Regions from separate parts of the Paenibacillus sp. sgz302115 genome, predicted to be linked through region 2. Evidence: riboswitches for the same ligand, from Rfam matches in the RefSeq annotation. Region 2 holds a riboswitch; each other region holds the start of a gene.

Region 1 (7,592 bases), on a different contig from region 2:
ACAACCGCATCATTCGTCCGCGTGCAGAATACACAGGTTTGTCCGAACAAAAGTACATTCCGGTTGACGAGAGATAAAAAGCGGCCCTTGCGGGCCGCTATACCCCTTTAGTAGAATGAAATATAAACCAAACTCACAAAACTTTTAGGAGGATATCTACAAATGTTGAAACTGGAAAAATACGATCTGCCGACAGAAGGCGAACAAATTACAATCGAAGACGGCAAGCTGCTCGTTCCGGATCATCCGATCATCCCGTTCATTGAGGGTGACGGTACAGGCCGCGACATTTGGAAAGCCTCCAAACGGGTGCTGGATGCTGCAGTAGCCAAGGCTTACGGCGGTGCGAAGCAGATTGCCTGGTACGAAGTGTTTGCCGGTGAAAAAGCCTTCAATACATATGGTGAATGGCTGCCGAATGATACGCTGGAGGCGATCCGTGAATATATTGTGGCGATCAAGGGACCGCTGACTACGCCAATCGGGGGAGGCATCCGCTCTCTGAACGTGGCGCTGCGCCAGGAGCTGGATCTGTATGTGTGTCTGCGTCCGGTCCGCTATTTCGACGGCGTTCCTTCGCCGGTGAAGCATCCTGAGCTGGTGGACATGGTTATTTTCCGTGAGAATACGGAGGATATTTATGCCGGCATCGAATATAAGGAAGGCTCTGCCGAAGTGAAGAAAGTGATCGAATTCCTGCAGCAAGAGCTGGGCGTGAACAAAATCCGCTTCCCGGAAACATCCGGTATCGGCATCAAGCCGGTATCCTCGGAAGGCTCCAAGCGTCTGGTCCGCTCTGCAGTTGAATATGCCATCAAGCACGGACGCAAGAGCGTAACGCTGGTTCATAAAGGCAACATCATGAAATTCACAGAAGGCGCGTTTAAGAACTGGGGTTATGAAGTCGCTGAGCAGGAGTTCGGCGAGCATGTCTTCACCTGGAATCAATATGATGCCATCAAGGAACGTGATGGTGAGGCTGCGGCGAATGCGGCTCAGAAGGAAGCGGAAGCGGCCGGCAAAATCATCATCAAGGATGCGATTGCGGACATCGCCCTGCAGCAGGTACTGACCCGTCCAACCGATTTCGATGTGATTGCTACGCTGAACCTGAACGGCGACTATTTGTCCGACGCGCTGGCTGCGCAAATTGGCGGCATCGGCATCGCTCCGGGAGCGAATATCAACTATGTTACCGGGCACGCTATCTTTGAAGCTACTCATGGTACTGCGCCGAAATATGCTGACAAGGACGTAGTGAATCCGGGTTCGGTGATCCTGTCCGGGGTCATGCTGCTGGAGCATCTGGGCTGGCAGGAAGCGGCTGACCTGATCTATAAAGGCATGAGCACAGCGATCAATAACAAGACGGTTACTTATGATTTTGCCCGCCAAATGGAAGGTGCAACGGAGCTGAAATGCTCGGCGTTTGCTGACGAAATCATCAAGCATCTGTAAGCCGATCAATCTTTCAGGAGGATGACGAGTGGCCATCAAACGCAATAAAATTACTGTCGTGGGCGCCGGTTCTACCGGCGCTACCACGGCGCTTATGATTGCACAGAAGGAGCTCGGCGACGTGGTGCTGCTGGATATTCCCCAGCTTGAGAATCCGACCAAAGGCAAGGCGCTGGACATGCTGGAGGCCGGTCCTGTGCTGAGGTTCAGCAGCCAGATTACGGGAACCTCAAGCTATGAGGATGCGGCAGATTCCGATGTTGTGATTGTCACGGCGGGCGTTGCCCGCAAGCCGGGCATGAGCCGCGATGATCTCGTGAATACGAATGCTTCCATCGTGAAATCAGTCTGTGAGAATGTGAAGCGGGTCGCTCCCGAATCCATTGTCATCATTCTGAGCAACCCGGTGGATGCTATGACTTATGTGGCCTACAAGACGCTGGGCTTTCCTAAGAACCGCGTCATTGGCCAATCCGGCGTGCTGGATACCGCGCGTTATTGTACCTTCATCGCGCAGGAGCTTAACGTGTCTGTGGAGGATGTGCGCGGCTTTGTGCTGGGCGGCCACGGGGATGACATGGTTCCGCTGGTCCGCTACTCCAGTGTCAGCGGCATTCCGATTGAGACGCTGATTCCTGCACAGCGGATTGCCGAGATTGTGCAGCGCACGCGTGTCGGCGGCGGTGAAATCGTCAGCCTGCTCGGCAACGGCAGCGCCTATTATGCGCCTGCGGCTTCGCTGGTGCAGATGGCAGAAGCGATACTGAAGGACAAGAAACGGATTATTCCTGTGATCGCCCTGCTTGAAGGGGAATACGGCTATGATAGTCTGTTCATGGGAGTTCCGGCGCTGCTGGGTGCGGATGGCATTGGGAAGATTTATGAGCTGGAGCTGACGCCGGAAGAGAAAGCGGCCCTGGATAAGTCTGCCGATTCAATACGTGCGATTACTGCAGTAGTTACAATCTAAATTCCGGCTAGAAGCCCTCATTTGCTATTAAGAAATGAGGGCTTTTCTTTTCATCTGCTATTTGGTTGGGTATAATAGTAATGTAACTTATATCACAGCGAAAAGTGAGGAGAGTATAGTATGGATCGGATTTTCTTTTTCTTACATATGATCGGGACACTGGCACTTGGTTTCTATCTGGTTCTGCCGTTTATTCTGAGCAGCACGGCAAAGCTGTCCGCTCCAGCCAAGGAGGGAACACTGAGCGCAATTGGCGGCTTTAACCGCTTCGCTCAATACGGGCTGGTTGTTCAATTGCTGACTGGCGGTTATATGATCTCGAAGGGGGATTATACCGTAGCCTGGATGGTTGTTGTGGTTGTACTGCTGCTCGCAATGTTCGCCCTGGGCGGGATTATGGGCAAGCCGCTGCGCCTGGCCGCAGCCGGAATGCGCGAGAACCGTGATGTTACGGCCCACACTGCAAAGCTGCGCACCATGAGCCTGCTGCTGATGGTCGTGCTGATTGTGATGATGTTTTTTATGGTGTACAGACATATTATTTAAGCTGAACCGGGCAATCAGTGGTTGACGTCAGGAGGGGGAGGAAAGAGCTATTTTCGTGTCAATGCCGGAACGAGTGTGAACATGAAGTGAACATCAAAATAGCGGTAAATTCGCTCTCTATTCTAGGCTGGGACAGACGTTTCAGGAAGATAGCGGGAAAGCGTCCTCATAAGTACTCAAGCCTATCCTGCTAAAAACGAGGGGGTTCCAGGCAGCCACTTCATGGCTCATGGGACCCCCTCTTCTTGTAGTATAGTTGTTGCTCACAGCAGCTCCTCCAGCGCAAACACATTACTTTTCTCAAATTCCTCCAGGATGCCGGGCGGCAGCAGGGTCTGAGCCTCAAGCTTGGTGCTCCATTTATAAGCCGCATGCTCTTCCGAGAGCAGTACTGTATCTTCTTGTGACCGGCACAGGTAGGTGATGATGACTAGCTGCCTGCCCGGATCGCTCAGAAAGGAGGATGCATATAAAAGTGCTCCTACAGCTACCGTAAGCCCGGTCTCCTCCCTGATCTCCCGCACCAGCGCGGCCTCCAGGCCTTCTCCGAATTCAATTTTCCCTCCCGGGCATTCCCAACTCCCTGCCCCTACAGAATCCTCCGCAGCGCGCTGTACAAGCAGAATTTTGCCTTTATGCACAATAACTCCTTTGACGGCAACGACGATGCTCCTTGAATTTCTGGTCATAAATGTGCCTGCCTCCTTAACCTAACCTCGTTGTTCCGTCCAAATCTCCATGCCTGACAAACACAATGTTCTCTAAATTATATCTGGTGTCTTCACGAAAAACGACTGTATGTGGTAAAGATAATTCAGCTATATAAGCTGAACTAAAGAACTACCAAAAGGCAGAAGTGGCGGAGGGGAAGTTTGGAACTGTAGGAGCGGTAGCGTCCGCCTTTGTCTTCAAGTTTTACAGCACACCCGACGCATAATCCAAGCCCCATAAGCCATCCTAAAACGATGATGCTACTTCCATAGTTGCACAGCGAAAGGAGACAAGGATCATGCCAAACAATCAAGCCACACAAACCTTACCCCCGCAGGAGCAGAAGCAACAGCCCGGGATTGAGAGCCAGATGAAGCCACTGCCGGAATTCGAGACGTCAGCCTATAAGGCGGCAGGCAAGCTGCTGGGCAAGGCGGCGCTTATTACTGGGGGTGACAGCGGCATTGGGCGCGCGGTGGCTGTTCATTTTGCCAAGGAAGGCGCGGATGTCGTTGTTTCTTATCTGAATGAGCATTCGGATGCCGAAGAGACCAAACGCCAGGTGGAGCAGGAAGGCCGCAAATGTATTTTGGTAGCCGGTGATATCGGTGTGGAAGCCTTCTGCCAGGATCTGATTAAAAAGACGGTGGACGGACTGGGCAAGCTGGACATCCTGATCAACAATGCCGCCGAGCAGCATCCGCAGGACAAGATTGAGAATATCACTTCCGAGCAGCTTGAACGTACCTTCCGCACGAATATTTTCTCTATGTTCTACTTGACCAAGGCGGCAATGCCCCATCTGAAAAAAGGCTCCACGATCATCAACACGACCTCCATCACGGCCTATAGGGGCAGCCCGCAGCTGCTGGACTATTCGTCCACCAAAGGCGCAATTCTCAGCTTCACCCGGTCACTCTCGATGAATCTGGCGGAACAGGGCATTCGTGTCAACGCTGTCGCGCCGGGTCCAGTCTGGACTCCGCTTATCCCGTCTTCCTTTGACGCCAAGAAGGTCAGCGAGTTCGGCGGCACACAGCCGATGAAACGCCCCGGCCAACCGGAGGAGCTGGCACCCGCCTATGTCTATCTCGCTTCTGAGGATTCATCCTATGTAAGCGGACAGGTGATTCATGTCAATGGCGGCGAGATTATAAACGGCTAACAGGAGCATTGATGCTCTATAAATCAGGTGTAAGAGCGTACCTCTGCGGTCCGCTCTTTTTGCTGCGCATGCTCATTGGTAACTTCTCATATCATTTCTATAGCTTTTTCGAGGAAAACTATGTTAATATGAAGCACGTCAGCAACTGAATATGAATTTGCCACTAGGGGTGCCGCAAGGCTGAGACGAACCTGACCGTTCGGACCCTTTGAACCTGATCTGGTTTATACCAGCGTAGGAAAGTGTGAACGAATGACTGCAGCGGGGCTTATCCTTCAGCCCGTATTCCTGTATATATTTCCGACTGCCTCCTATTGCTGGGGGCGGTTTTTTTGTGTTTGGTGTTGCAGCAACAACAATGAATGAAGGTGAACCGCTTGGCTGAAATTCATTTGATTTCGGACGGGAAGCTTGGGCCGGAGCGGTTGATTGCACTTGCTGCGGCTGTGCATCCACTTGTGGATTATATCCATCTGCGGGAAAAGCATTTGTCCGCCCGGGAGCTGCTGAACCTGACGGAGCAATTGATCAGGGCGGGAATCTCAGCGGCCAAGCTGATCATTAATGACCGTCTTGATGTTGCCCTTGCGGCCGGCGCGGGCGGTGTCCAGCTTGCCTGGCACAGCCTGCCGCCTGCTGCTGCCCGCGCCGCTGCTCCCGGCCTGCGGCTGGGGAGGTCGGTGCATTCTGCGGAGGAGGCCGCAGAAGCGGGAGAACAGGGGGCGGATTACTGCCTGTTCGGGCATGTGTTTGCCACAGCTTGCAAGCGGGGACAGCAAGAGCGTGGCCTTGATCTGCTGAGAGCAGCCGTGCGGGGCAGCAGCATTCCCCTGATTGCCATCGGCGGGATTGAACCGGGCAACGCTGGCCGGATTGTGCGGCAGGGCGCCGCAGGGATTGCGGTGATGTCCGGCATTTGCAGCAGCGCAGATCCTGTGGCTGCCGCTAAGGCTTACAGAGCGGCGGTGCAGAATAATTCCAGCGCGGCGGCTGTGAATATCGCTGATTCTTTTGGCGGAGGAGGTGAACAGGCGTGAAGCTGATCATTAATGGGAAAGCCGGGGTGTATGCAGAAGACTGCCGGACATTGGCCGACCTGCTATGCCTCCCTGAGTGGAACGGAAGGCTTGTAATTGTGGAGCTGAACGGTGAGATTGTCCCCAAAGACAATTACGGAGAAACGCTGCTCAGCGAAGGCGACCGGATAGAGCTGGTGCATTTTGTAGGCGGGGGCTGAGCTATTGTGAACAAAAATATTTATCAGGAGGCGGGTTCATGTTAGATCCATTGATTATTGGCGGCATTTCTTTATCCAGCCGTTTATTCATAGGTACAGGAAAATATAGCCGGAACACTCTGATTCCCGAGGTCATCGCACGTTCAGGCTCACAGGTGATTACGGTTGCTCTGCGCCGGGTTGATCCGGAGAGCAAAGACAATATTGTCAGCCATATTCCTGCCCATATGACGCTGCTGCCCAATACCTCAGGGGCTAGAACTGCTGAAGAGGCGGTGCGCATTGCGAGACTGGCTAGAGCGGCCGGCCTTGGCAATTGGGTCAAGATTGAGATCATTAACGATCAGAAGTATCTGCTGCCGGATAACCTGGAGACGATTCGGGCTACGGAAATTCTGGCCGCTGACGGCTTCGTAGTGCTTCCGTATATGAGCCCGGATCTGTCAGCAGCCATTCAGATGAAGAAGGCGGGAGCCGCCGCCATCATGCCGCTTGGCTCCCCGATAGGCTCGAACCGTGGCTTGAAGACGAAGGAGCTGCTGCGGATTCTGATTGCCGAGGTGGAGCTTCCCATTATTGTGGACGCGGGAATCGGCAAGCCGTCCGAAGCAGCAGAGGCGATGGAGCTTGGCGCAGCGGCTGTGCTGCTTAACACGGCTATCGCTACGGCCCGTGATCCGCTGCTGATGGCCGAAGCGTTCCGCGATGCGGTAACCGCAGGCCGCAAAGCCTACTTGGCCGGACTAGGGCCGGTGGAAGAGACTGCCGTAGCATCTTCGCCCTTGACGGGTTTTCTGCAGTGCCTTACGGAAATGGGGGAGGAACATGAGCTTTTATGAGACACTGACCCGTCTGGAGCAGCTTCCTTACGAAGCTTTATGGAAAGCATATCAGGTGGAGGATGTGAGGCGGGCAATCCGCAAGGAGCATCTGGAAGAGCGGGATCTTCAAGCCCTGCTGTCCCCGGCTGCGGAGACTTGTCTGGAGGAGATGGCCCAGCGTGCGCAGCAGCTGACCCGTTCGCATTTTGGACATGTCATGCAGATGTTCACACCGATGTATCTCGCCGACTTCTGCGTGAATCACTGCACTTATTGCAGCTTTAGCTCCATATATGATTTTCCGCGAAAAAGATTGACGTCGGAGCAGGTGGGGCAAGAGGGACGGGCGATTTCCGCCACAGGTCTCCGGCACATCCTGCTGCTTACTGGGGAATCCCGCAGGGAAAGTCCGGCCTCCTACGTGAAGGAATGCGTGGAAATCCTCCGCAAATATTTCTCTTCCATCAGCATCGAGGTGAACCCGCTGTCCACGGAGGAATATAAGGAGCTTAGGGAGGCTGGAGTGGACGGCTTGACGCTGTATCAGGAGGTCTATCATCAGGAGACGTACCGCAAGCTGCATGTCAAGGGTCCCAAGCGGGTCTACCGCAACCGTCTGGATGCGCCTGAACGGGGCTGCCAGGCCGGGTTCCGCTCGGTGAACATCGGTGCTCTCCTCGGGAT
Region 2 (7,592 bases):
CGCCTCTTCCGGCTCGGACACGGCAAGGCGGAGATCACCGGCCGCCTGCTGCTGCAGGTGGGCAATCGTATCCTGATAGACCATCCGCCCCGAACGGATAATGCCGACGGTTCCCGCCATTTGCTCAATTTCGCTCAGCAGATGGCTGGATACAAGGACGGTAATCCCTTCTTCCTCAGGGAGCCGCTTGATCAGCGAGCGGATCTCCTGGATACCCGACGGGTCAAGGCCGTTGGTAGGCTCGTCGAGAATCAGCAGCTCCGGTCTGCCCAACAGCGCAGCGGCAATGCCAAGCCGCTGCTTCATGCCGAGAGAGAAGCCCTTTACGGGCCGCTTTTCTTCCCCTGTTAGGGAAACGATGTCCAGCACTTCAGCTATACGTGACTTAGGTACGTCAAGAATGCGGCGGAGGGCTTCCAGATTGTCCAGGGCACTTAGATGGCCGTAATAGGACGGCGATTCCACCAAAGACCCCACCTTGCGCAGAATTTGCAGCTTATTCCGCCGAAGCTCCTGCCCAAAAATTTCAATGCTTCCCGAGGTTGGCTTAATCAGTCCCAGCAGCATGCGGATTGTCGTAGTTTTGCCTGCGCCGTTTGGCCCCAGGAAGCCGTAGATTTCCCCTTTGCTTATGTTCAGGTTCAGATGCTCCACCGCAGCCCGTCCGCGGTATTCCTTCAATAAATCCCTTGTTTCGATCACTGTTTCCTTCATTCTCTTCACCTCGGTAACCAGCATAACGTCCCGAGGTTAAAAGCACGGCGGCAGCAAGTTTAAGTTTTGTTTAAATTTTCTTGCGCCAGGCTTAGAATTACGATGCTGGTGCCTTGCCTGGTGCTGTCCACCTTCCAATCCAGCTTCATCCGCTTGAGCAGCAGATCGACGATGGACAAACCCAGACCCGCTCCTTTAGAGTCGCTGGCACTGCCAATTCCGCTGCCGTGGTCGCTGATGACAATCACCGGCTCGCCGTCCCGGACCTCCGCTGCCACGCGGACATAGAGGCCGCTCCGTGCGTGGCGGACAATATTTTGAAACAGATTATCCAGAATGCGGCGGAACCAGCTCTCATCCACTATCCAATAGAGCGGTTCACCTTCCAGGTCAATTTCAATCTGAAAGCCTTCCTTCTCCCACAGCGGATACCAGGCCGCAGCACTCTCCCGCAGCATTCTCAGCACATCCTTGCGCTCGAGATTCAGCTTCATTCGTCCGCTGCTTAGCAGGTTGTAGGACAGCAGATTTTCGATCAGCCCGCCAAGACTCTCGATCCGTTCATCCATCAGCTTCAGCGATTCCTGTCCCCGGGGCGTCAGCGTTTCCTTGCCCAGCACATGAAGATGGCTGCGGATCACGGTAAGGGGAGTGCGCAGATCATGCGACAAATCGGATACGAGACGCTTGCGCAGCCCTTCCTCTTCCGCCTCTCGTGCACGGCTGGCGGCAAGCTCGGTGACCATCGTATTAAAGGCCTCCTCCAGACGGCCAATCTCATCAGGCTTCCCCAGAGCAATGGACTCAGGCAATCCCGCTTCTCCCGTGAAGGCCATAGCCGTCTCCAGACGCAGCAGCCTTTTGCGGATTTGGACAAAGAACAGCAACGATACAATGATGAAGCCAATAAAAAATGTAGCCATAACTACCGTGTACCATGAATCAAGCCCTGCAAAAGAGGTCTGCTCCTTGATGACGGCAGGAATTTGCATCACCATGTAGCCTTCTCCGGCTTCCGCACGGTCTCCCACAAAAGCGACAATGGCGAGCGGCTGCAGATCCTGGCTCTTTTTCATGAAGGAAATCGCCTCTGCAGCGGTCCACTGTGAAGGGATGGAGTACCGTTCATTTTGTTTCCAAAGCTTCGGCTCAGCAGAATCCAGCGACAGCCGGGTACGCCCATCTCCATCTACCCAGAACATCGAAGCCAGGTTGTAGGTTACCTTTAACTCTCGCAGCCGCGCGTTAATCACCTCAGCAGGCTCGCCAAGAAGTCCCGCCGCTTCCTTATGCCAAATATTTTCCAGCACTAAAATGTCTTCATACGGGGCATATTCCTCCGGAGGTTTCTCCCCGGCCATGTTATTGAAGAAGCCATACAATCCTATGGTCAACGGAAGTACAATGGGAATAAACAGCAGCGCAGCCATGATGATCAGCAGGTAACGTGAGAGGAGCGAGCTGTGGAGCTTGCGAAAACGGCCCATTCCCCTCATGCTCTTACCCTGTAGCCGATCCCCCGGACCGTCTCAATGATCTCCGGCGCGGCCGGATCAAGCTCCAGCTTCTCGCGCAGGTAACGGATATGCACCATGAGCGTCTTATCACCCTCTATATAACTTTCTCCCCAGACGGCCTCGTAGATCTGCTCCTTCGTCAAAATCTGGCCGAGATGGCGCAGCAAATAGGAGAAAATTTGAAACTGCTTGCCGGTCAGCAAAATTTCCTTGCCGGTGGCTGCCTCTATAATCCGGTTGTCTCCTTCGTATACCATGAGGTGCTTCAGCGCCAGCGGCACAGTCGTGGCTGCTCCCGTCCGTCTTAACAACACCTCAATCCGCGCGGCCAGCTCATCGGGGTGAAACGGCTTCGTTAAATAATCATCGGCGAACTCCAGGCCCTGAAGCTTATCATCAATTGAGGTCCGGGCGGAGAGCATCAGAATGGGGAGATTCGGATAGGTCCGCTTTAGCCGCTGCCCGACGGTGAAGCCATCCAGACCCGGCAGCATCACATCAAGAATCGCAAGCTGGCAGCCCGCCGCAGCTTCTACCGCCCCCTCTCCGCTCTCCAGCCAGCGGACGGCATATTCCCGCTCACGCAGATCCGCAGAGACAGCGCTGCCAATCTCCCGGTCGTCTTCAACATACAGCAATGTAACGCTCATCAGCCTCAATCCTTTCTGTGCAAAAGTATAGCATGATTTCCCATAATTACGGATAAGACAAGCTGCCTCATTATAAAATTGCAAAAAACCAGCAAAGCTCCAGATTACTTGGAGACTTGCTGGTTTCTGTTTTCGTTCTGTTGGGCTACATACAATGGTTCAAGATTACTTAAAATGATCTTGCTGAAAAGCTGTATGAATAATCCCAACCACCATCACCATCATTAGAAACGATTTTTGCCTTGTACTCCCCTTCCTTTAGAGAGTTATTATCCTTATTAAGTTCTATTAGTACCTGATAATCTGGCCTGGACGTGGTATCCCCAGACGCAATTTGGTTGCCCTTCGGATCATAAATAACAAGCTTCATCCCTTTTTGATTATCGTCCCCCAACCAGAAACGAAGATTAGATCCATCACTGTATGAATAATCAAAATAAATGCTGATTTCTCCATTCTTCGGAAGAATGCCACCCTGATTCTTGGTATCCATAGGGCTAATAATTCCACTTTGGGGAGCGTTTACATTTTGAGCTTGAGCAAATGCAGCACTTGTTGGCACTGCGAGTAAAGCCAGAGCCGTTGAAAGAATTAAGATTGTCTTTTTCATTCTACTACTCTCCTTTTTGTTTTTAGTATAAAAAACCATAAAAATACAACAACATAAACATTATACTAAATAATCCCATTATTTTCAATAATATTGGATAAAATTGACTCAGGTTCATTTCAACGAGAAAAAGACCATCTCAAACCCTAAGGTTCAAGATGGCCCTGTTCCGCCTTCAATGCTTATTTTCCGGAGAGTGCCGCCGAGCGCTGCCAAACCCCGCTTTCCTTGTTTTTGCCCAGATACTCTATCCGTGTCGGCGTAAGCTCAAGAATCACATAATCGGGATCATCCGGCCCTTTGAACCACTTTTCCAGCTCTTTATTCCATACTTTAGAACGCAGGCCTTCATCCTTGGTAACGTCAGCCGTGGCCTCAATCTCCAGCACATCCTTGCCGCCGCCCTGCTCATATCCAAGCAGCAGAAAAGCATGCGGGTTATCCTTCAGCTCCTCTACCTTATGCGTCTTGCGGCTCGTTGCCAAGTAGATCTGAAGCCCCTCGTGAAAAACCGCCATATAGCGCACCTTAGGTTTGTTGCCGGCTTCTATCGTTCCGAAGGAACCGAACTTATTGTCATCCAGCGCTTTGATGATTGCCTGCTCCAGCTCTCTGTTGTCCATTGACGAAAAAGCTCCTTTCTAATACCGGTTTGATTTTTCGCTAAAATTTGCGTCAGGTTAGTGTACCCTTTCTGAAGGTATTGAATTCCGGTCCCTGCCATTTGGAGGTCCGCTACTGGACAATTCTGAAGGAGACAGTCTATAATACACCGTAAGAACACAGCAATGCCCATAACTTCATAGTACCAGGGGTGCTGGAATTGGCCGGCTGAGATTGTATCCCTCAAAGATACTGACCCTTATACCTGATCTGGATAATGCCAGCGTAGGAATCGTCACCTGCTTACTGCCGCTCGCGGCCTATAGCGAACCCACCTTACGTTACATTGGCGTCCCGGTCTCCGGGGCGCTTTTTTGGTATGAACATCATCAGAAATTGGAAGACTGAGGCTAGCTGGAAGGAGAGAAGAGAAGAAATGGGAGTCAAAAAAGCACTAATGCTCTGCATCAGCTGCATGCTGGTCATCGTCATGGCCGGCTGCGGCAGCAACAACGGTAATGCCGGCGGCAACGCCGCTCCTTCGTCCGGGAACGGAACCGCCGCCCCTGAAGCAACGGCTGCAGGCACGGAAGCCCCCAAGGAGCTGACCAAAATCAAGGTCGCGCTCGACTGGACGCCGAATACGAACCATACCGGCCTCTATGCGGCTAAAGAGCTGGGATATTACAAGGAAGAAGGCCTGGACGTAGAAATTGTGCAGCCAGGATCGGCGGGAGCCGATACGATGGTGACATCAGGCGAAGCCGCTTTTGGCATCAGTGCCCAGGAGGCGCTCACGCTGGCCCGTCTGCAGGGTGTGCCGCTTGTATCTATCGCCGCAATCATTCAGCATAATACCTCAGGCTTTGCCGCGCCGAAGGACCGCAATATCAAGACGCCGAAGGATTTCGAAGGCAAAACCTACGGCGGCTGGGGCTCACCTGCTGAAGAAGCGGCAATGAAGGCGATTATGGACCCCGAAGGCGGAGATGTCAAAAAGGTGAAGCTGGTCAATATCGGCGAAGCCGACTTCTTCACTGCCGTGAAGCGGGACATTGATTTCGCCTGGATTTTCTACGCATGGACCGGCATTGAAGCCGAGCTGCGCGGGGAACCGCTGGATATGCTGTATTTGAAGGATTACGCACCACAACTGGATTACTACACCCCGGTACTTACCACAAGCGAGAAGGAAATTGCCGAGCACCCCGAAGTGGTGAAGGCTTTCCTTGCGGCTACGTCGAAAGGATATCAATACGCGATTGACAAGCCGGAGGAGGCTGCCGCTATTTTGTCCAAAGCCGTGCCTGATCTTGATCCCAAGCTGGTTCTGGCCAGCCAGAAATGGCTCAGTCCGAAATACAAGGACGATGCCGCCCGTTGGGGCGAGCAGAAAACCGAAATCTGGCAGAATTATGCCGACTGGATGTACGGACTGAAGCTGCTGGATAAGCCGCTGGACGCCGCTTCTGCGTTCACGAATGATTTTTTACCGGAAGGCAAGTAGGCTATAACCCTATAATATAATTCCAAAATCGAAAGGATCTGATCCGCATGGCAAACACACTGCTCAGCATTCAAGTCATTCCCAAAACTCCGAACAACGAGGACTCTATCCCTTATGTGGACAAGGCCATTGAAGTTATTCAGCAATCCGGCGTCAAACACCAGGTGAACCCGCTTGAGACAACAATGGAGGGTGAACTGGAAGAGCTGCTTGAAGTGGTCCGCCAAATGCACCACGCACTCATTGAATCCGGCAGCCCCAGCGTCATCTCACAGATCAAGATCGCCCATAATCCCAGCGGAATCAGCATGGACAAGCTGACGGAAAAATACCGGCCGTGAGAGCCTATTGGAAGCAGATCTGGCCGCCCCTTGTGGCGGTCATCTTGTTTTTGGGGGCTTGGCAATTGGCGGTTTCGGTGCTGCATGTTCCTTCCTGGATGCTGCCGAGTCCCGGTGACATCGCCCGCGAATCCCGGGGCAACGCCTCCGGTATCTGGGCACATACGGCTGCTACGCTTCGGCTGACCTTGATCGGATTTCCGATTGGTACAGGCGTAGGTTTGATTATAGCTCTGCTGCTGCATCTGGTGCCTTGGCTGAAGCGGGCGCTGTATCCTCTGCTGATTCTCAGCCAGAACGTCCCTTCCATTGCGCTTGGACCGCTGCTGATTATCTGGTTCGGCTTCGGATTACTGCCCAAAATTGTCCTGATTACCCTCGTCTGCTTTTTCCCGGTAGCCGTCGCCGCAATGGGCGGGCTGACACAGAGCGACCGGATCATGATGAACTATATGAAAATGGCCGGGGCCAGCAAGTGGCAGATTTTCGCCAAGCTTGAGTTTCCCGGTTCTCTGCCTTCCCTGTTCTCCGGCCTGAAAATCTCCGCAACTTACGCGGTAATGGGCGCAGTGGTCGCCGAATGGATTGGCGCTGACAAAGGGATCGGCTATTACATGCTGCTACAGAAGGCCTCCTACCGGACAGACCGGATGTTCGTTGCCATCGCTATTATTGTGCTGTTGAGTCTGGTGCTGTTCGCCATTATCGCGCTGCTGGAGAAATGGCTGGTGCGCTGGAAGCCGCGGAAGAACTTATAATTTAACTAATTACTGAATGAGTCGCTAAATGACTGAACAAACGCCGCTATTGTGATAGCAGCTTAAGAGCTGAGGGCGTATGAGAAAGGAGGATGCTACGGATGCCTCATATCACGGATTCTAACCGAACAGGTTCGGGAAAAGGCTCAGGGCTTGAAGCTCCGACTTCCGGGGAGCAAGCGGCTAGAGCTGGGGATCAGACTCCAAGCGCCCGCATTGCGGGAGGGATGGCTGCGGGCGCTCAGATCACTGGCAGTCACGCTGGGGAAGGGCTGGCTGCGGGTGCTCAGACTACTGGCAGTTACGCGGAGGAAGACCTGGCTGCGGGCACTCAGACTACTGCTAGTTACGCGGTGGAAGACCTGGCTGCGGGTGCCAGAACTGCCGGGAAGCCCGCAGGGGAAGACCAAAGTGCGCCGCCAGCACTCGAAGTTAGCGGGGTCTCCAAAACCTTCTCCCACCGCCGCCGCGAGACACGTGTGCTGGATAATGTATCCTTGACGGTTGCGCCGCAGGAATTTGTCTCCATTGTCGGGCCTTCCGGCTGCGGCAAAAGCACACTGTTCCATATTATCGGCGGCCTGGAGCTGCCCGATGCCGGAACAGTTAGCATGAACGGCAAGCCGGTAACCGGCAAGCGCGGCGAGATCAGCTATATGCCGCAGCAGCCCGCGCTTTTCCCGTGGCGGACGATTGAGGACAACGTCCTGCTCGCAGGCGAGCTGAAAGGCGCGCCGCGAGCCGAGGCGCGGGAGGCCGCCCGCCAATGGCTGGCCAGGGTCGGCCTAAGCGGGTTCGAGCGGGCTTACCCGCATATGCTGTCAGGCGGCATGCAGCAGCGGGCCGCCTTCCTGCGGGCGCTGCTCGCGCCGCAGGAGCTGATGCTGCTGGA
Region 3 (7,592 bases), on a different contig from region 2:
TCATCTTTTCTACAATATGAAGCTCACAGAGCAGCTCCAGCGTACGGTATACCGTCGCAAGTCCAAGATGCGGATAGCTGCTTTTCACCAGCATGTATACCTCTTCCACGCTCAAATGGTCTTGCTCGTTATCAAGCAGGACTTGGACTATAGCCTCACGCTGAGGGGTCAATTTATAATTTTGCGCAGCGAACTGCTGGCTGATCTTAGCAATTGGGTTCACCTTTAGTTTCCCACCTTTCAGGAAGCACAGACTTGGAATTTAATTAGTAATCGTTACGATATAAGCATAACAAAAATACCCGCCAAAGAAAAGTACACTGACCTTATTATAACATTCCTTCGTGGAATTCAGTACCAGCCATCAAAAAGAAACGGTTTTGCCGCCATCTGAAAGAAATTCACCTGGCATTCCTGTAGATTAAGCATCCGCCCAAACCGTTCAAAGCCCCCGCTCCATACTTTAAATAGACAGATGATTTAACAAAGTGAGGATGGTTCGGATGGTAAAAGTAAACCTCAAGAAACCCCAGCTTCTTGTAACTGGACGTGTTCTGCGCCAGGTCGCCTGGAGGATGCTGCCTTTTTACCGGAAAATCGCCGGCAATCGCAGCTTCGCTTCGCAATGGACAACCGCTGTCGTTACCTCTGATCTCGGTGAGATGGGCAGGCTGCTCGCCCGCATTCCGGCACTTGCCAAGGTGGAGCATTTCGGAACAAACGGCATCGGCTACTTCATCTCCTTTCCTTTTCCGTCGCCGGTTGATTACTATACGAACGGAACGACAATCCTGCCGGGCTCGGTGCAGTTTACGTTTGATACAAAGGCGCACCGCAGTATAGCCCAGGCAGTGATCCCGCTGTACCGCAAGCTGGCTGTAAGCCCCTCCTTCGCCAAAAGCTTCGCAGCCGCAATCCGCCGGAAGGACATAAAAGCTATAGAGGGTATGGTCCGTAAGCTGGTTAAGGCTGAATCACTGAAATCGGTAACCATAGAGGAGCAAGGAGTGGCGCTGCTGTTCCAAACCAGATTCAGTGAATATTTCTACCGAAACCTGCTGTTTCAAGAAACGATGTAGACATTCGTGTGGAACAAATATGAAGGAGTCTGCAACCTTTCCATATTCTTCTCCGTCAAGGGAATTGAACAGGCCAAGCGGCCTTAACCCTACTGATAGAGGTGGAATTCAGATGATGATCAAAAAAAGCGTTTTTGCAGCAATTACAACCGTTTCGCTTCTCTCATTCTCACTAGCAGGGCAAATTTTTGCCGCTGACAGCAGCTTCAAAGACATTGACACCGTAGCCGGCAAGGACAAAATCAACTCCCTGAAGGAGCAAGGCCTGATCAAAGGGATCTCCGATACCCAGTTCCTGCCCGGAGCCAAGGTAACAACAGCTCAAGGCATACAGTTTATCTCCGGCGGCCTTCAGCTTAGCCTTGCAGCAATTGATTTCACCAAAGCGCCTGTAGCCAGCGGAATTTTCACAAAAGTAAAGGACAACGCCTGGTACGCGGATGCCTTCATCAACGTCCACTACAATGGCATCGAAATTGCTCCGGATATTGATCCTTCGAAGCCGATCACCAAGGAATTGTTCACCAATCTGCTGATTCAAGGGATCGAGAAGGTTGGCAATCTGCCGATGATCAAGCTTGTTCCTGTTGAGATCAAGGATGCGGATGCACTTGAACCCTCCTACCAGGGAAGCGTTCAGCGCTCACTGAAGTACAAGATCAACACTCTGGATGCGAGCGGCAAATTTAATCCAAAAAGCGAAATCACCCGCGCCGAAGCGGCTGTTATGGTGTACAACGCTTTGGAATATCTGAAAACCAGCACAGCGCCGCAAAGCTAATATCTAGACAAAAGCTCCAATATCAAAACGGCAGTCCGGGCCGGGATTCCCCGCCTGAACTGCCGTTTTTATTCTTCCTCACCGCTTAACCGGTTCAAAAACTGCAAGGCACGCAGATTCCTTGGATGCTTCAGCACCTGCTGTGGCGTGCCCTGCTCCAAAATGACACCTTTATCCATCATAATGATCTGGTCCGCCACATCTGCGGCAAATTTCATTTCATGGGTGACGATAACCATCGTCATGCCTTCGGCGGCAAGCTGCCTGATCACCTTCAGTACTTCGCCTACCAGTTCGGGATCAAGCGCTGAGGTTGGCTCATCAAAGAGCAGCACCTCCGGCTCCACCGCCATCGCCCGGGCAATGGCCACCCGCTGTTGCTGGCCTCCCGACAATTGATGCGGATAGGCGTTCCCCTTGTCTGCCAGGCCAACCTTGGTCAGCAGCTCCATTCCCCGCTTACGCGCCTCCGCCTTGGAGCGCTTCTGAACCGTAACCTGACCCTCCATCACATTGCCAAGTGCGGTCATATGCGGGAACAGGTTGTACGATTGAAAGACCATACCTGTCCTCTGACGAAGCGCCAGTACCGAACGCTGCGGGATTTTACTAGTAGGTGCAAATTCAAGCTGCAAATCATCCAGCTTCAGGCTTCCCCGGTCAGGCCGCTCCAGCAGGTTGAAGCAGCGCAGCAGTGTTGTTTTGCCGGAGCCAGAAGGACCGATGATCACCAGCACCTTGCCGTCCTCCACGGTGAGATTCACACCCTTCAATACATGCAACGAACCGAAAAATTTATGCACATCACTGATTTCTATCACGGGATATTCCTCCTTATCTTGCCGAGTAGCGGTCAAGCCGTTTCTCCAGGTAGCTTTGCAGCACCGACAGTACGGAACAGAACAGCAGATAGAACAACGCAGCCTCGGTGTATAGGAGCATCGGCTCATAAGTGGTCGCTGTTATTTGCTGTGCGGTTTTGAAAATTTCCACGTAAGTAATCGTGGCGGCAAGCGAGGTATCCTTGACCAGACTGATAAAGGAATTGGATAAAGGCGGAACCGAAACACGCGCTGCCTGCGGCAGAATGATCCGCCGAAGCGCTTGCCTGCGGGTCATTCCGACTGAAAATGCCGCTTCCCACTGACCTTCAGGAATGGATAGCACCGCAGCCCGCACAATCTCGGAGGAATAAGCACCTACACTGAGTGTGAAGCCAATCGTAGCGGCAGTAAACGGATCGAGGATGATCCCCATAGCCGGCAATCCATAGAAAATGATGAATAGCTGAACCAGCAGCGGTGTTCCGCGGATGATCCAAACATAGAATCGCGCAATCAGCTTCGGTAGCGTCCACGGCGAAAGCCGGATGAGTGCGGTACACACGGCAAGCAGCAATCCCAGTATGAAGGAGACCACAGCCAGCGGAATGGTAAAAGCCACCCCGGCTTTCAGCAGGGGCAACAAGGAATCAAGGAAAATTTGTATTTTGCGGTCATCCACGGATCAGACCTCCTTCTCAGGGGTTCAGGAACCAACACTCCGAACACACCGGTTATTATTTGGATACATCAGCACCGAAATATTTCTCGGAAATTTTCAGGTACGTTCCATCACTTTTCATGGCTGACAGCGCTTCGTTCACCGCCTTCACCAGCTCCTCATTGCCTTTCAGGAAGGTAGCCGCACTATGTGAGCCTGCAGCGATTTCATCGACAACTTTAATTTTCACATCCGGTCTCTGCTTTTTCAGATCCAGATAGGACAGACCATCGTTCACAGTTGCATCAATCCGGCCCGAGGTCAGCAGGTCAATAGCTTGGTTGAAGCCCTCAATGGCGACAATCTCAGCACCGTTCTCACGGGCGATAGCGGATAGATTGCTGGTTAGTGACTGGCCGGCTTTTTTGCCTTTCAGGTCTGCAAAGGTTTTGATGTCTTCATTCTTGTCACTTACGATCAGCACTGCCTTGGAGACAATGTATGGATCGGAAAAAGCATATTTCACCTTGCGTTCATCCGTAATCGACACTTCATTAAAGATCACATCAAACCGTTTGGCATCCATGCCGGCAAAAAGTCCATCCCACTGCGTCTCAAAAAACTCCGGCTGAACCCCTATCCGTTTGGCTACCTCCTCGGCGATTTCCACGTCAAATCCCGTCAGCTTGCCGGTGGCATCATGGAAGGTGAAGGGTGCATACGTGCCTTCGGTTCCGATGCGCAGCTTGCCGCTCGCTTTTATGGCCTCCAGGCTGTTCTGCGCTGCCGGGGCAGCTGTTGCTACACCTTCGCTTGGAGATGCAGACTGCACCGCCGCATTGTTGCCGCTATTTTTGCCGCAGGCCGCCGCCAGTATCACCGAAAGCAGCAGCAGGATGGTCAGGCTTATTTTTTTCATGATCTATGTCCCCTCTCATCTGAAAAATCTTCGGGATTAGCATCCCCAAAAACAACCCGCTCACTCTGCTCCTCCGTTGACATCAAGCCTGAATATGATATATTAATTAGCAATTGTGAATTCAATATCGACCTGTTATTTCACTAGGGGAGTCTGCCGACTGAGACGAAGCCTTAAGCTTCGGACCCTTGGAACCTGATCTGGATCATACCAGCGGAGGGAAGTGGAACAGAATTGCTCAGCGGTACCGCTTCATGCTGTCTGCCTGAACCTTTCAGACCCATTTGTCTCCTCCAGAGACGGATGGGTCTTTATTGTGTCCATTAAGTATCGCTACATACAAAGGAGGCTTGCTTACATACGAATATGATCTCTATTACTAACCTGTCCTATTCTTTTGATGCATCATTCGGAGCACCGGTATTCTCCGGGCTATCCATGAACGTCAACCAGGGCGAATTCATCTCCATTGTCGGGGCCAGCGGCTGCGGCAAAAGCACGCTCTTCAAGATTATTGCCGGACTTCTGCCCCACTCCGGCGGTGAGATCAGAATTCACGGGCACCCCTCTCAAGATCCTTCCTCACGCTTAGGACAGGTTGCCTATATGCCGCAGCAGGACCTGCTGCTGCCCTGGCGGACTGTGCTGGACAACTGCCTGCTGCCTTGGGAGCTGAAGCAGATTGGCAGCAAGGCCGAGGCCGCTGTGCAGATCCGCGAAATGCTGTCCCTCTTCGGCCTGGCGGGAACGGAGACAGCCTATCCCGCAGAACTGTCCGGCGGGATGCGGCAAAGGGTTGCCCTGCTGCGCACTCTTGCCGCCGGGAATGAGCTGATGCTGCTGGATGAGCCGTTCGGGGCGCTGGATGCGATTACGAAACGCGAGCTGCACCGCTGGCTGCTCTCGCTGTGGAGCGGTCTTGAGAAGACGGTGCTGTTCATCACCCATGATCTGGAGGAGGCCTTGCTGCTCAGCGACCGGATCTATCTGATGTCCGGCGGCGCAGACGGCGGCTTGCAGGAGCTGTCTGTAGAGCTGCCGCGCCCACGACATTACAAAATGAACTATGAACCGCAGTTTGTCGCCCTGCGGGAGGATTTGGAGCGGAGGCTATATGAGAGCCGCATTTTGTAGAAAAGCACTTAGGAATTACGGGCCTTTTGCTATGCTGGCAGTGCTTACTCTTATCGTCTGGGAGATCGTATCGCGCCTGGGGCTGATCCCCTCGTTCATCCTCCCTGCTCCTTCCGCAATCTTCATGGCGCTTGTCCGGCAAAGAGGGCTGCTGTTCGGAGTGCATTTGCCCGCGACACTGGAGGAGGTACTGCTTGGGTTTGGCCTGTCAGTGTTCTGTGGCTTGCTGCTTGGGACCGGAATGCACATGTTCACTCCGCTGGAAAAGGCGCTGTATCCCCTGCTCGTTATCAGCCAGACGGTTCCGCTGATTGCACTGTCGCCCATTTTTATTATGTGGTTCGGCTATACGCTGTGGAGCAAGGTTGCGGTGGTGTTCCTGACGGCCTTTTTCCCGGTGGTGGTGGGGACCTATGACGGTCTGCATAAAAGCGGGGCGATATACCGGGAGCTGCTGCTGACCCTTGGCGCGAACCGCTGGCAGATCCTGCGGAAGACGCAGATTCCGCCGGCGCTGCCTTCTTTTTTCTCTGGACTCAAGCTCTCCATTGTCTACTGTGTGATAGGGGCAACCATCGGCGAATGGCTGGGCGGCAGCAAGGGACTCGGTTATTTCAGCCGCCGGATGGCCGGAAATCTGCAAAGCGCAGAAATGTTCGCCGCCGTTGTCCTGCTGTCCGCGCTTGGTGTCGCTTTGTTTCTAAGCATAACCTTGCTTGAAAGGATCATTTTGAAGAAAAGAGGTATTTATCGGTGAAAATCATCCGCTACGTAAATTCTGTAAGGAAAAGGAAGCTGTCCATAGCTCCCCTCTTATTGCTGCTGTGTCTTGGAGTTGCTGCCAGCGGCTGTGGACCATCCAACAATGCTGCCCCTTCCAGTTCTGCTCCGGCCAAAGAAGGCGCGCCGCGCCACAAGCTCACCATAATGCTTGACTGGTATCCGAACGCTGTCCACTCCTTCCTCTACGCCGCACAGCAAAATGGCTATTTCGCCGAAGAAGGTCTGGACGTGGATATCCAGATGCCTGCTGACAGCAATGACGCTCTGAAGCTGGTGGCCGGAGGGAAAGTTGATCTGGCACTGAGCTACCAGCCGCAGGTGCTGATGGCCCGGGGAGAGCAGATTCCGGTCAAATCTGTTGCAGCCATCGTAAGGCATCCGCTGAATCACCTTATGGTTCCGGCTGACAGCGGCATCAAGAGTCCCAAAGATCTGGCGGGCAAAGCTGCCGGTTATTCCTCCGTCCCGCTCTATGAAGCGATGCTGAAAACTATGGTCAAGACCGATGGAGGCAATCCTGGCGCCGTCAATCTGATTGACGTGGGCTTTGACCTGATTCCCGCCATTTCCACCGGACGGGTGGACGGGATTATCGGCGGTTTCATTAACCATGAGCAGCTCATCCTGGAGAAGGAAGGCCATCCCGTAACCTCACTTGATCCGACGGATTACGGCGTACCCGACTATTATGAGCTGGTTCTTGTCGCCAGCGAGCAGGCTCTGCAGAACTCAAAGGCCGAGATCCAGAAGTTCATTAATGCGGTACGCAAGGGACAGAAGTTTGTGGAGGAGCAGCCGCAGCAGGCGCTGGACCTCCTGATCGCGCATGAGGATGCCACAGCTCCGCTCGACAAGGACATTGAAACTAAAAGTCTGCAAATTCTGCTGCCGCTGATGGATGCGGGCGATCAGCCGTTTGGCTATCAGGACCCTGCGTCCTGGGACAAGGTGCAGAAGTGGCTAAGTGACAACGGGCTGCTGAGCGGAGAGGTTAACAGCCAGGAGGCTTTTATTAATTTGTAGGGTATAGTGCTAAACCAAATTTTAGGAGTGATAAATAATGTCATTTTTATCCAAAGTACGGGAAAGCAATCCGCTGGTGCATAACATTACGAATATCGTGGTCGCGAACTTCAGCGCGAACGGGCTATTGGCCTTGGGCGCTTCGCCTTTTATGGCCGATGCACATGAAGAAGTAGCAGACATAGCGGCTATGTCGGGGGCTGTTGTGCTCAACATCGGTACACTGAACGACTATGCCATCAGTTCTATGCTCCTGGCCGGACAAGCCGCTAACCGCCATCAGGTGCCGGTGGTACTTGATCCGGTGGGTGCCGGAGCCACAGCTTACCGTACAGAGGTTACGCAAAGGCTGGTGAACGGTATGCAGATTACCGCGCTGCGCGGCAACGTT
Region 4 (7,592 bases), on a different contig from region 2:
TTTGAGAGAGCTGTACGGTCATTGGACCGCTTTCAATATGATAAGGCATTAAAGAATTTCCGCAAAGCTGTTGAATATGAGCCGGAGAACCCGGTGAATCATTGCAATATGGCGGGTATATTATCTGAGATGGGGAATTATGAGGCGTCCAACGACATTTTGACCCATGTGCTGGAAAAGATTGATCCTGCAATGACAGAATGCCATTTCTATATGGCTAATAACTTTGCTAATATGGAAAACTTTGAAGAGGCGGAACGCAGTCTTATGACGTATCTGGAGGAGGATGCCCGCGGGGAGTTTCTGGCTGAGTCCGAAGAGCTGATGGAGCTGCTGCAGTATGAGCTGAACCGTCCTGCGCCGCTTGTCCGTATCCGCAGCCGGGAAGGCTTAGTGGAGCACGACCGGGCCCGGAGCCTCCTGGAAGAAGGAAAGTTTCCGCAAGCGGTTAAGCTGCTTGAAGAAATTGTCGAGAACACCCCGGATTTTCTGGCGGCGCGTAACAATCTGGCTCTTGCCTATTTTTATATGGGCAGGTTTATGAAAGCCAAGGAATGCCTGGCCGAGGTGCTGGAGCAGGATCCGGGCAATCTGCATGCGCTCTGCAATATGGCAATTTTTCTGCAGTATGCAGGTGACAAGGACCAGCTCGCCGCTCTGCTGCGCATGCTTGAAGCCACAGTGCCTTTTCATCAGGAGCATGTGTTTAAAATGGCTACGACGATGGGGATTCTGGGTAAGCATAGAACAGCCTACGGTCATTTCCGCCGCCTGCTGAAGGACGAGGAGGTCGGTGGAGATGCCGGCCTGTATCATTACTGTGCGGCGGCGGCTAGCAACAGCGGCCTGTACAGTGAAGCTGTACGCTGCTGGCGTCAGGCTGCCAAGCTGGACCCGGAATCGGCTGTGCCGAAATTTTTCCTGTCACAGCTGCAGCTGGCACAGGCTGAAGGCCGGCCTATGGCTCCTGTCAGCTACAATTATCAGTTGCCTTTTCAGGAGCAGCTTAAGCAGTGGAAGGACAACACAGATAAATTCACCGAGGAAGTACGGAATAATCCGCTGCTGCGGGCTTCGTTCTTCTGGGCGCTGCGCTACGGCGACGCGAACACGAAGCTTCAAGTAACGGAGGCGCTCCGCTGGATCGAGGACGAAGAAATCTCCGGCGCTCTGCAGGGCGGGCTTGGGCAAGAGCCGCTGCAGGAGGACGCTCTCATAAACCTGCAGCGGCTGATTGGCGGCAGCCCGGACGAGAACCCGGCATCCAAGGGGGTACAGCACACTGCTGCACCAAGCCATAAAGGCCCCCCAGAGTGGAAAGAGGACTGGCAGCAGATTATTGATCATACAGTAGCCATGATGGACCGGAGATATGATGCCGTTCAGAAGAAGGCTGCCGAGCTCCTTTGGCGCCAGTTCATAGGCAGCTTGTACCCGGATGTACCTTTGTTCCGGCATGACGGAGGCTGGTGCGCGGCATTGGAGTATCTGATTGCGAAGCTGCACGGCCGTCCTGTCACCTACCGTGAAGCCGCCCAGCGTTACGGGGTTTCCGTCTCTATGGTAAGCCGCTATGCGCGGCGGATCCAAAGCGAATGCGGCATCGGGGATGATGGACCGGAGGCGGGTATTTTACCCCCTTTTACCGAAAATATCTGAGAATAGCTCCAGTTGCCCGCAGAGGGTCCACCCGCTTTGGTGGAGCCAGTAAGACCATTGCTTCTTAAATTAAATCCGCTTGTGAGGAGGCCACACTAATGTACAAAACAATTGTAATCGGAACAGGTCCTGCCGGTCTGACTGCCGCGATTTATCTGGCGCGTGCGAATCTTAACCCGCTGGTAATTGAGGGTTTGCAGCCGGGAGGACAGCTGACAACGACGACAGAGGTGGAGAACTTTCCGGGCTTTCCCGAAGGGATTATGGGTCCGGATCTGATGGACAATATGCGCAAGCAGGCGGAGCGCTTTGGTGCTGAATTTAAGAACGGCTGGGTGGAATCCGTCGATTTCTCGCAGCGTCCTTTCAAAATCACCGTGGATGGCCTGGGCGTACTGGAGGCGGAAACGGTTATTATTTCGACCGGTGCGTCGGCTAGATATCTAGGCATACCGGGGGAACAGGAGAACGTCGGACGCGGTGTCAGCACTTGTGCAACCTGTGACGGCTTCTTCTTCCGCGGCAAAAAGATTATCGTAGTCGGCGGCGGCGACTCTGCGATGGAGGAAGCCAGCTTCCTGACACGGTTCGCTTCCAGCGTAACGCTGGTCCACCGCCGTTCGGAGCTGCGCGCTTCGAAGATTATGCAGGACCGGGCGCGCGGGAACAGCAAGGTTGCCTGGGCGCTGAACCGGACCCCGCTTGAAATAACCCTCGGCGATTCCGGTGTTAAAGGACTGACGGTCCGCAACAACGAGACAGGTCTTGAGGAGCTTGTGGAAGCGGACGGCGTATTCGTCGCTATCGGACATACGCCGAATACGGCTTTCCTGGGCGGTCAGATTACAACGGACGAGAATGGATATATCGTGGTGAATCCGGGGACAACGGAAACCAATATTCCGGGCGTGTTTGCTTGCGGCGACGTGCAGGATACCCGTTACCGCCAGGCGATCTCGGCAGCGGGAACCGGCTGTATGGCTGCGATGGATGCGGAGAAGTACCTGGAAGGCACGATGGTGCATGACTGGAGCGAAACACTGGATAAATAATAGCTGGGCAACGCCGAGGTTGACAAAAAACACCATGGCAAGTAGATTGAATGTAATCAGATAAGATACCCACTAGGGGAGCCTGAATGGGCTGAGACGGGAAAATTGAATTCCCGGACCCTTGAACCTGATCTGGATCATACCAGCGTAGGAAAGTGGAGCCGGACCTTTTATTGAGCGCAGTCTTTTTTGGCTGTTCATAGATAAAGCCGCTCCAGGTGGAGCGGCTTTTTTGCTGCATTTTCTTGTCTGCAACTTGGCTCCCAGAGCCTGGAGGAGGAGAAGAGATGTCAGAAACAGTGAAGAAGGAAGAAGTAAGTCTTTTGGGGTTCCCTGCAAGCCGTAAAGTCTATGTGGAGGGCTCGCGCCCGGATATTCAAGTCCCAATGCGTGAGATCAGCCTGAGCCGAACCGAGGGTGTGGCCGGTGATGAGGATAACGCACCGCTGCGTGTCTATGACACGAGTGGGATCTATACCGATGCTGCTGTAGAAACTGATGTCCGCAGAGGACTGCCGCCGCACCGTCTATGCTGGATTGCAGAGCGCGGGGATTCGGAGGAATACGCAGGGCGAATGAAGCAGGCCGGTGATGACGGAAATACGGCAGACTTTTTGGAGGCAGAAGGCTTTTCCGGTTTGCTGCGGCGTCCCTTAAGAGCGTCTAAAGGCAGAAATGTAACCCAACTGCATTATGCGCGGAAGGGCATCATTACACCGGAAATGGAGTTCATTGCAATCCGTGAGAACACAACGCCGGAATATGTAAGGGATGAGGTGGCTGCCGGGAGGGCAATCATCCCATCGAATATTAACCACCCGGAGAGTGAACCGATGATCATCGGCCGTAATTTTCTGGTGAAGATTAACGCGAACATCGGGAATTCCGCCGTTTCTTCTTCAATTGAGGAAGAGGTAGAGAAAATGAGATGGGCCACCCGCTGGGGTGCTGATACCATTATGGATCTCTCCACTGGCAAGCAGATTCATACTACCCGTGAATGGATCATCCGCAACTCTCCTGTGCCCATTGGCACTGTGCCGATTTATCAGGCGTTGGAAAAGGTGGGCGGCATAGCCGAGGATTTGACGTGGGAACTGTACCGGGACACACTTATCGAACAGGCGGAGCAGGGTGTGGATTATTTCACCATTCATGCCGGAGTGCTGTTGCGTTATATTCCGCTTACTGCCGGGCGAATGACAGGGATTGTTTCGCGCGGGGGCTCGATTATGGCAGCATGGTGTCTTGCTCATCAGCAGGAGAATTTCCTGTATACGCATTTTGAAGAGATATGCGGGATCATGAAGACATACGACGTGGCCTTTTCCCTGGGGGACGGTCTGCGCCCCGGTTCCATTGCCGATGCCAATGACGAAGCCCAGTTCGCTGAACTGGAGACGCTTGGTGAACTGACAGCCTTGGCCTCTAAGCATGATGTTCAGGTAATGGTAGAAGGTCCGGGCCATGTGCCGATGCATAAGATCAAGGAGAACATGGATAAGCAACTGGAGCTTTGCCAGGAGGCCCCCTTTTACACGCTCGGTCCGTTGACCACAGACATTGCCCCTGGCTATGATCATATTACCTCTGCAATCGGTGCCGCGATGATCGGCTGGTTCGGAACAGCCATGCTCTGCTACGTTACGCCCAAGGAGCACTTGGGACTGCCGAACAAGAATGATGTGCGCGAGGGTGTCATTACCTACAAAATCGCAGCACATGCTGCCGACCTGGCCAAAGGGCATCCAGGGGCGCAAGAACGGGACAACGCGCTGTCCAAGGCGCGGTTCGAGTTCCGCTGGCGTGACCAGTTCCATCTGTCGCTGGACCCGGAGCGGGCACTGGAATATCACGATGAGACTCTGCCTGCGGAAGGAGCTAAACTTGCGCATTTTTGCTCCATGTGCGGTCCTAAATTCTGCAGCATGCGGATTTCGCACGGTATTCGAAATTCCATGAAATAAAGTAAAGTTTCTAATATTGCAGAGGCTGTTTCCCATTCCGTAAAAGGCTGACGGAGGCAGCTTTTTTGTAAATATAAAAAAGTATAAGTTTCACCCTATACTTTATTCTTATATTTCTCGCTGAAACGGATGCCGTCCTTATATGGACGGCGTAGCCGTTTCTACTTGGGTGCAGCTCTTTTTTTAACTTAGTGATTACAATCACAATCTGCCTATATGCCCTGTGCTAAGCTGTTGTTGAGAAAGGTTATCAATTAGTGAGATGCAAAGCTGGAGGAGGAGGGCACATGAGCAAAAAGCTGAGCCTGGAGGAGTCCATATTCGAGTTGGTGAACCGGCATCCGGAGGTCGTAGACATTATGGTGGAGCTGGGTTTCCACGATATTACGAGGCCCGGAATGCTGCAGACGGCCGGCAGGTTCATGACCTTATCCAAAGGAGTCAAATTAAAGAGAATGGATCTTGAAACCGTCCGGCTGGCTTTTGAGCGCCACGGCTTTGAGTTCCTTGAATAGAGTGCAGTTATAAATCCAAAGTTAAAAGGAGAGAGAACAATGAGCGAACTGATTAACAATCGTGAAGCGAATATTCCTGAGCAGACACGCCGCCAGACCATGCTTAAGGAGATCATTAAGGAGCTGCATGCCGGGAAAAGTGTGGAGGAGGTCAAAGCGCGCTTCGCAGAGGCTGTTGGTGACGTCACAGTAGCGGAAATTTCCGCGATGGAGCATTCGCTGATGACGGAGGAGGGAATCCCCGTATCGGAGGTGCAGCGCCTGTGCTCTGTGCACACGGCTATTTTCAAGGGCTCCATCGAGGAAATTCATCGCTCTAACAAACCTGAAGAGCAGCCGGGCCATCCGGTGCATACCTTCAAGCTGGAGAACCGCGAGATCGAACGCCTGGTTAACTTCCGTCTGGAGCTGCATGCCGGTAAATTTCAGAAGAACGCCAGTGAAGAGATCATCTTCAAGCTGCTGGAGGATTTGAGCCTGCTGCTTGATCTTGACAAGCACTATAGCCGCAAGGAGAATTTGCTGTTTCCTTATCTTGAGAAATACGGTATTTACGGTCCGACGAAGGTTATGTGGGGCGTGGATGACGGCATCCGGAACATGATCAAAGAAGCCAAGGCGGCGCTCAGCCCGTACAACGGTCAACCTGAGGAGATCAGCGCAATACTGGCGAATATTATTCAGGAAGTCAATGAAATGATCTTTAAGGAAGAAAATATTCTGCTGCCGATGGCCCTTGAGAAGCTGACGGAAGACGAATGGGTTAAAATCGCCCGTGAGAGCGATGAAATCGGCTTTTGCCTGGCTGCGCCGGAGCAGGAATGGATTCCCGAGCGTGCGGCCGAGCCGGAAGGAGCTGCAGAACAGAAGGTAGAGGCGGGAGCTTCCCCGCAGGGCTTTATCCGCTTCGAGACAGGTATTTTGTCGCTGCATCAGCTGGAAACGGTGCTGAACCATCTGCCGGTAGACCTGACATTTATTGATGAAAATGATGTAGTCCGTTACTTCTCACACGGGAAAGAACGGATCTTCGCCCGCACCAAAGCCGTAATTGGACGCACAGTGCAGAACTGCCATCCGCCGCAGAGCGTGCATGTGGTAGAAAAGCTGCTGGAGGATTTCAAGGCAGGCCGCAAGGATGCCGAGGATTTCTGGATTAATATAAAGGATAAATTTATCTACATTCGTTATTTTGCAGTCCGCGATGAGGAAGGGCGCTATATGGGGACGCTCGAATTCACTCAGAATATTGCACCGATCCGCGCGCTGGAGGGTCAAAAACGGATTTTATCAGAGTAACAGCAAGAATCATAAGCTTTGCCGCACCCGGCCTCCTTGCCTGAAACGCGAGGGGGCTTTTTTGGTGAATCCAAGAAGTTCCTGCTATTGTCAAAAATGCTCCGGTATTCATATAGCCGGGTGTATCGCCTTTCCTTGACCGCAGAGAAGCCTTCTATTATAGTGGGTACGTAGGAATAACTATTTTAGCATAGAAAAAGGTGGCTTGTTACATGTCTGAAAGTATCTACGTTGGCGTGGATTTAGGTGGAACCACGATTAAGGTTGGAATCTGCAATGCCGAGGGGAACCTGCTTCATACCTATGAGGGACCTACGGGAACTGCGGATGGCGTCGATGCCGTCATCGATAATATCGAAAAGTATGTGCGTCAGATTGTGGAAGACTCCCCGTATTCTTGGGATCAGCTTGCCGGTGTAGGAGCGGGCCTGGCCGGGTTTACGAATATCCGTGAAGGAATCATCATCCTCGCGCCTAACATTGGTTTCAGAGATGTACCGATCCGTTCCATTCTGGAAGGTCGATTGAACAAGCCAGTCAAAATAGACAATGATGCTAATGTGGCTGCGCTGGGTGAAGCTTGGAGCGGTGCGGGACGTGGTGTAGAGAATTGTGTATGCTACACACTGGGCACCGGTGTCGGCGGCGGTATTATTATTAACGGCAAGGTGTACCAAGGGTTTGCCGGTCTGGCCGGTGAGCTGGGACACATTTCTGTAGTACCTGATCTGGAAGCCATCCAGTGCGGCTGCGGCAACATGGGCTGCTTGGAAACCGTTTCCTCCGCTACAGGCATCATTCGTATGGCTAATGATGCTGTAGCACGCGGCGACCGCACATCACTCTCCCTGGTTGAGAAAATTGCCGCCAAAGAGGTTTTTGATGCCGCTAAAGCCGGCGACGAAGTGGCGTTGCGTATCGTGAACCGTGCTGCGTTCTATCTGGGCAAATCTATGGCAGCAGTGGCAGCAGTGCTTAACCCTGAGGTGTTTATTGTCGGCGGCGGTGTCTCCAAAGCCGGTGACATTCTGTTTGACGAGGTTCGCCGTGTATTCGCCAAGCTGACTCCTGCCCCGCTGCAGACCGGTGTGACTATTGTG

The links. A riboswitch is a leader RNA that binds a small molecule or an ion and turns the genes downstream of it on or off. The one in region 2 is predicted to bind thiamine pyrophosphate.
Region 1: it holds a riboswitch for thiamine pyrophosphate, as region 2 does, so the genes downstream of both, AC0LWN_RS17660 (thiamine phosphate synthase) here and AC0LWN_RS32015 (ABC transporter substrate-binding protein) in region 2, are expected to answer to the same signal.
Region 3: it holds a riboswitch for thiamine pyrophosphate, as region 2 does, so the genes downstream of both, AC0LWN_RS00600 (ABC transporter ATP-binding protein) here and AC0LWN_RS32015 (ABC transporter substrate-binding protein) in region 2, are expected to answer to the same signal.
Region 4: it holds a riboswitch for thiamine pyrophosphate, as region 2 does, so the genes downstream of both, thiC (phosphomethylpyrimidine synthase ThiC) here and AC0LWN_RS32015 (ABC transporter substrate-binding protein) in region 2, are expected to answer to the same signal.

What each region holds. Positions count from the first base shown of each region.
Region 1 is NZ_JBVYOK010000009.1:12,802-20,393, reverse strand. Features, by position in the region: gene citZ (citrate synthase) at 1-77, shown strand, start outside; gene icd (NADP-dependent isocitrate dehydrogenase) at 163-1,458, shown strand; gene mdh (malate dehydrogenase) at 1,487-2,428, shown strand; gene AC0LWN_RS17675 (hypothetical protein) at 2,549-2,974, shown strand; gene AC0LWN_RS17670 (NUDIX hydrolase) at 3,238-3,663, opposite strand; gene AC0LWN_RS17665 (SDR family oxidoreductase) at 3,984-4,850, shown strand; TPP riboswitch at 5,006-5,108, shown strand; gene AC0LWN_RS17660 (thiamine phosphate synthase) at 5,213-5,887, shown strand; gene thiS (sulfur carrier protein ThiS) at 5,884-6,087, shown strand; gene AC0LWN_RS17650 (thiazole synthase) at 6,126-6,926, shown strand; gene thiH (2-iminoacetate synthase ThiH) at 6,913-7,592, shown strand, end outside.
Region 2 is NZ_JBVYOK010000040.1:24,299-31,890, forward strand. Features, by position in the region: gene AC0LWN_RS31990 (ABC transporter ATP-binding protein) at 1-714, opposite strand, end outside; gene AC0LWN_RS31995 (sensor histidine kinase) at 774-2,201, opposite strand; gene AC0LWN_RS32000 (response regulator transcription factor) at 2,207-2,881, opposite strand; gene AC0LWN_RS32005 (hypothetical protein) at 3,051-3,491, opposite strand; gene AC0LWN_RS32010 (pyridoxamine 5'-phosphate oxidase family protein) at 3,674-4,114, opposite strand; TPP riboswitch at 4,292-4,404, shown strand; gene AC0LWN_RS32015 (ABC transporter substrate-binding protein) at 4,531-5,601, shown strand; gene AC0LWN_RS32020 (thiamine-binding protein) at 5,649-5,942, shown strand; gene AC0LWN_RS32025 (ABC transporter permease) at 5,939-6,700, shown strand; gene AC0LWN_RS32030 (ABC transporter ATP-binding protein) at 7,063-7,592, shown strand, end outside.
Region 3 is NZ_JBVYOK010000001.1:132,509-140,100, reverse strand. Features, by position in the region: gene fur (ferric iron uptake transcriptional regulator) at 1-223, opposite strand, end outside; gene AC0LWN_RS00625 (hypothetical protein) at 504-1,079, shown strand; gene AC0LWN_RS00620 (S-layer homology domain-containing protein) at 1,192-1,860, shown strand; gene AC0LWN_RS00615 (amino acid ABC transporter ATP-binding protein) at 1,929-2,681, opposite strand; gene AC0LWN_RS00610 (amino acid ABC transporter permease) at 2,695-3,363, opposite strand; gene AC0LWN_RS00605 (amino acid ABC transporter substrate-binding protein) at 3,419-4,261, opposite strand; TPP riboswitch at 4,397-4,500, shown strand; gene AC0LWN_RS00600 (ABC transporter ATP-binding protein) at 4,628-5,395, shown strand; gene AC0LWN_RS00595 (ABC transporter permease) at 5,376-6,152, shown strand; gene AC0LWN_RS00590 (ABC transporter substrate-binding protein) at 6,149-7,201, shown strand; gene thiM (hydroxyethylthiazole kinase) at 7,239-7,592, shown strand, end outside.
Region 4 is NZ_JBVYOK010000036.1:20,222-27,813, reverse strand. Features, by position in the region: gene AC0LWN_RS31365 (tetratricopeptide repeat protein) at 1-1,659, shown strand, start outside; gene trxB (thioredoxin-disulfide reductase) at 1,758-2,711, shown strand; TPP riboswitch at 2,776-2,882, shown strand; gene thiC (phosphomethylpyrimidine synthase ThiC) at 2,999-4,678, shown strand; gene AC0LWN_RS31350 (DUF1858 domain-containing protein) at 4,966-5,193, shown strand; gene AC0LWN_RS31345 (DUF438 domain-containing protein) at 5,233-6,492, shown strand; gene AC0LWN_RS31340 (ROK family glucokinase) at 6,705-7,592, shown strand, end outside.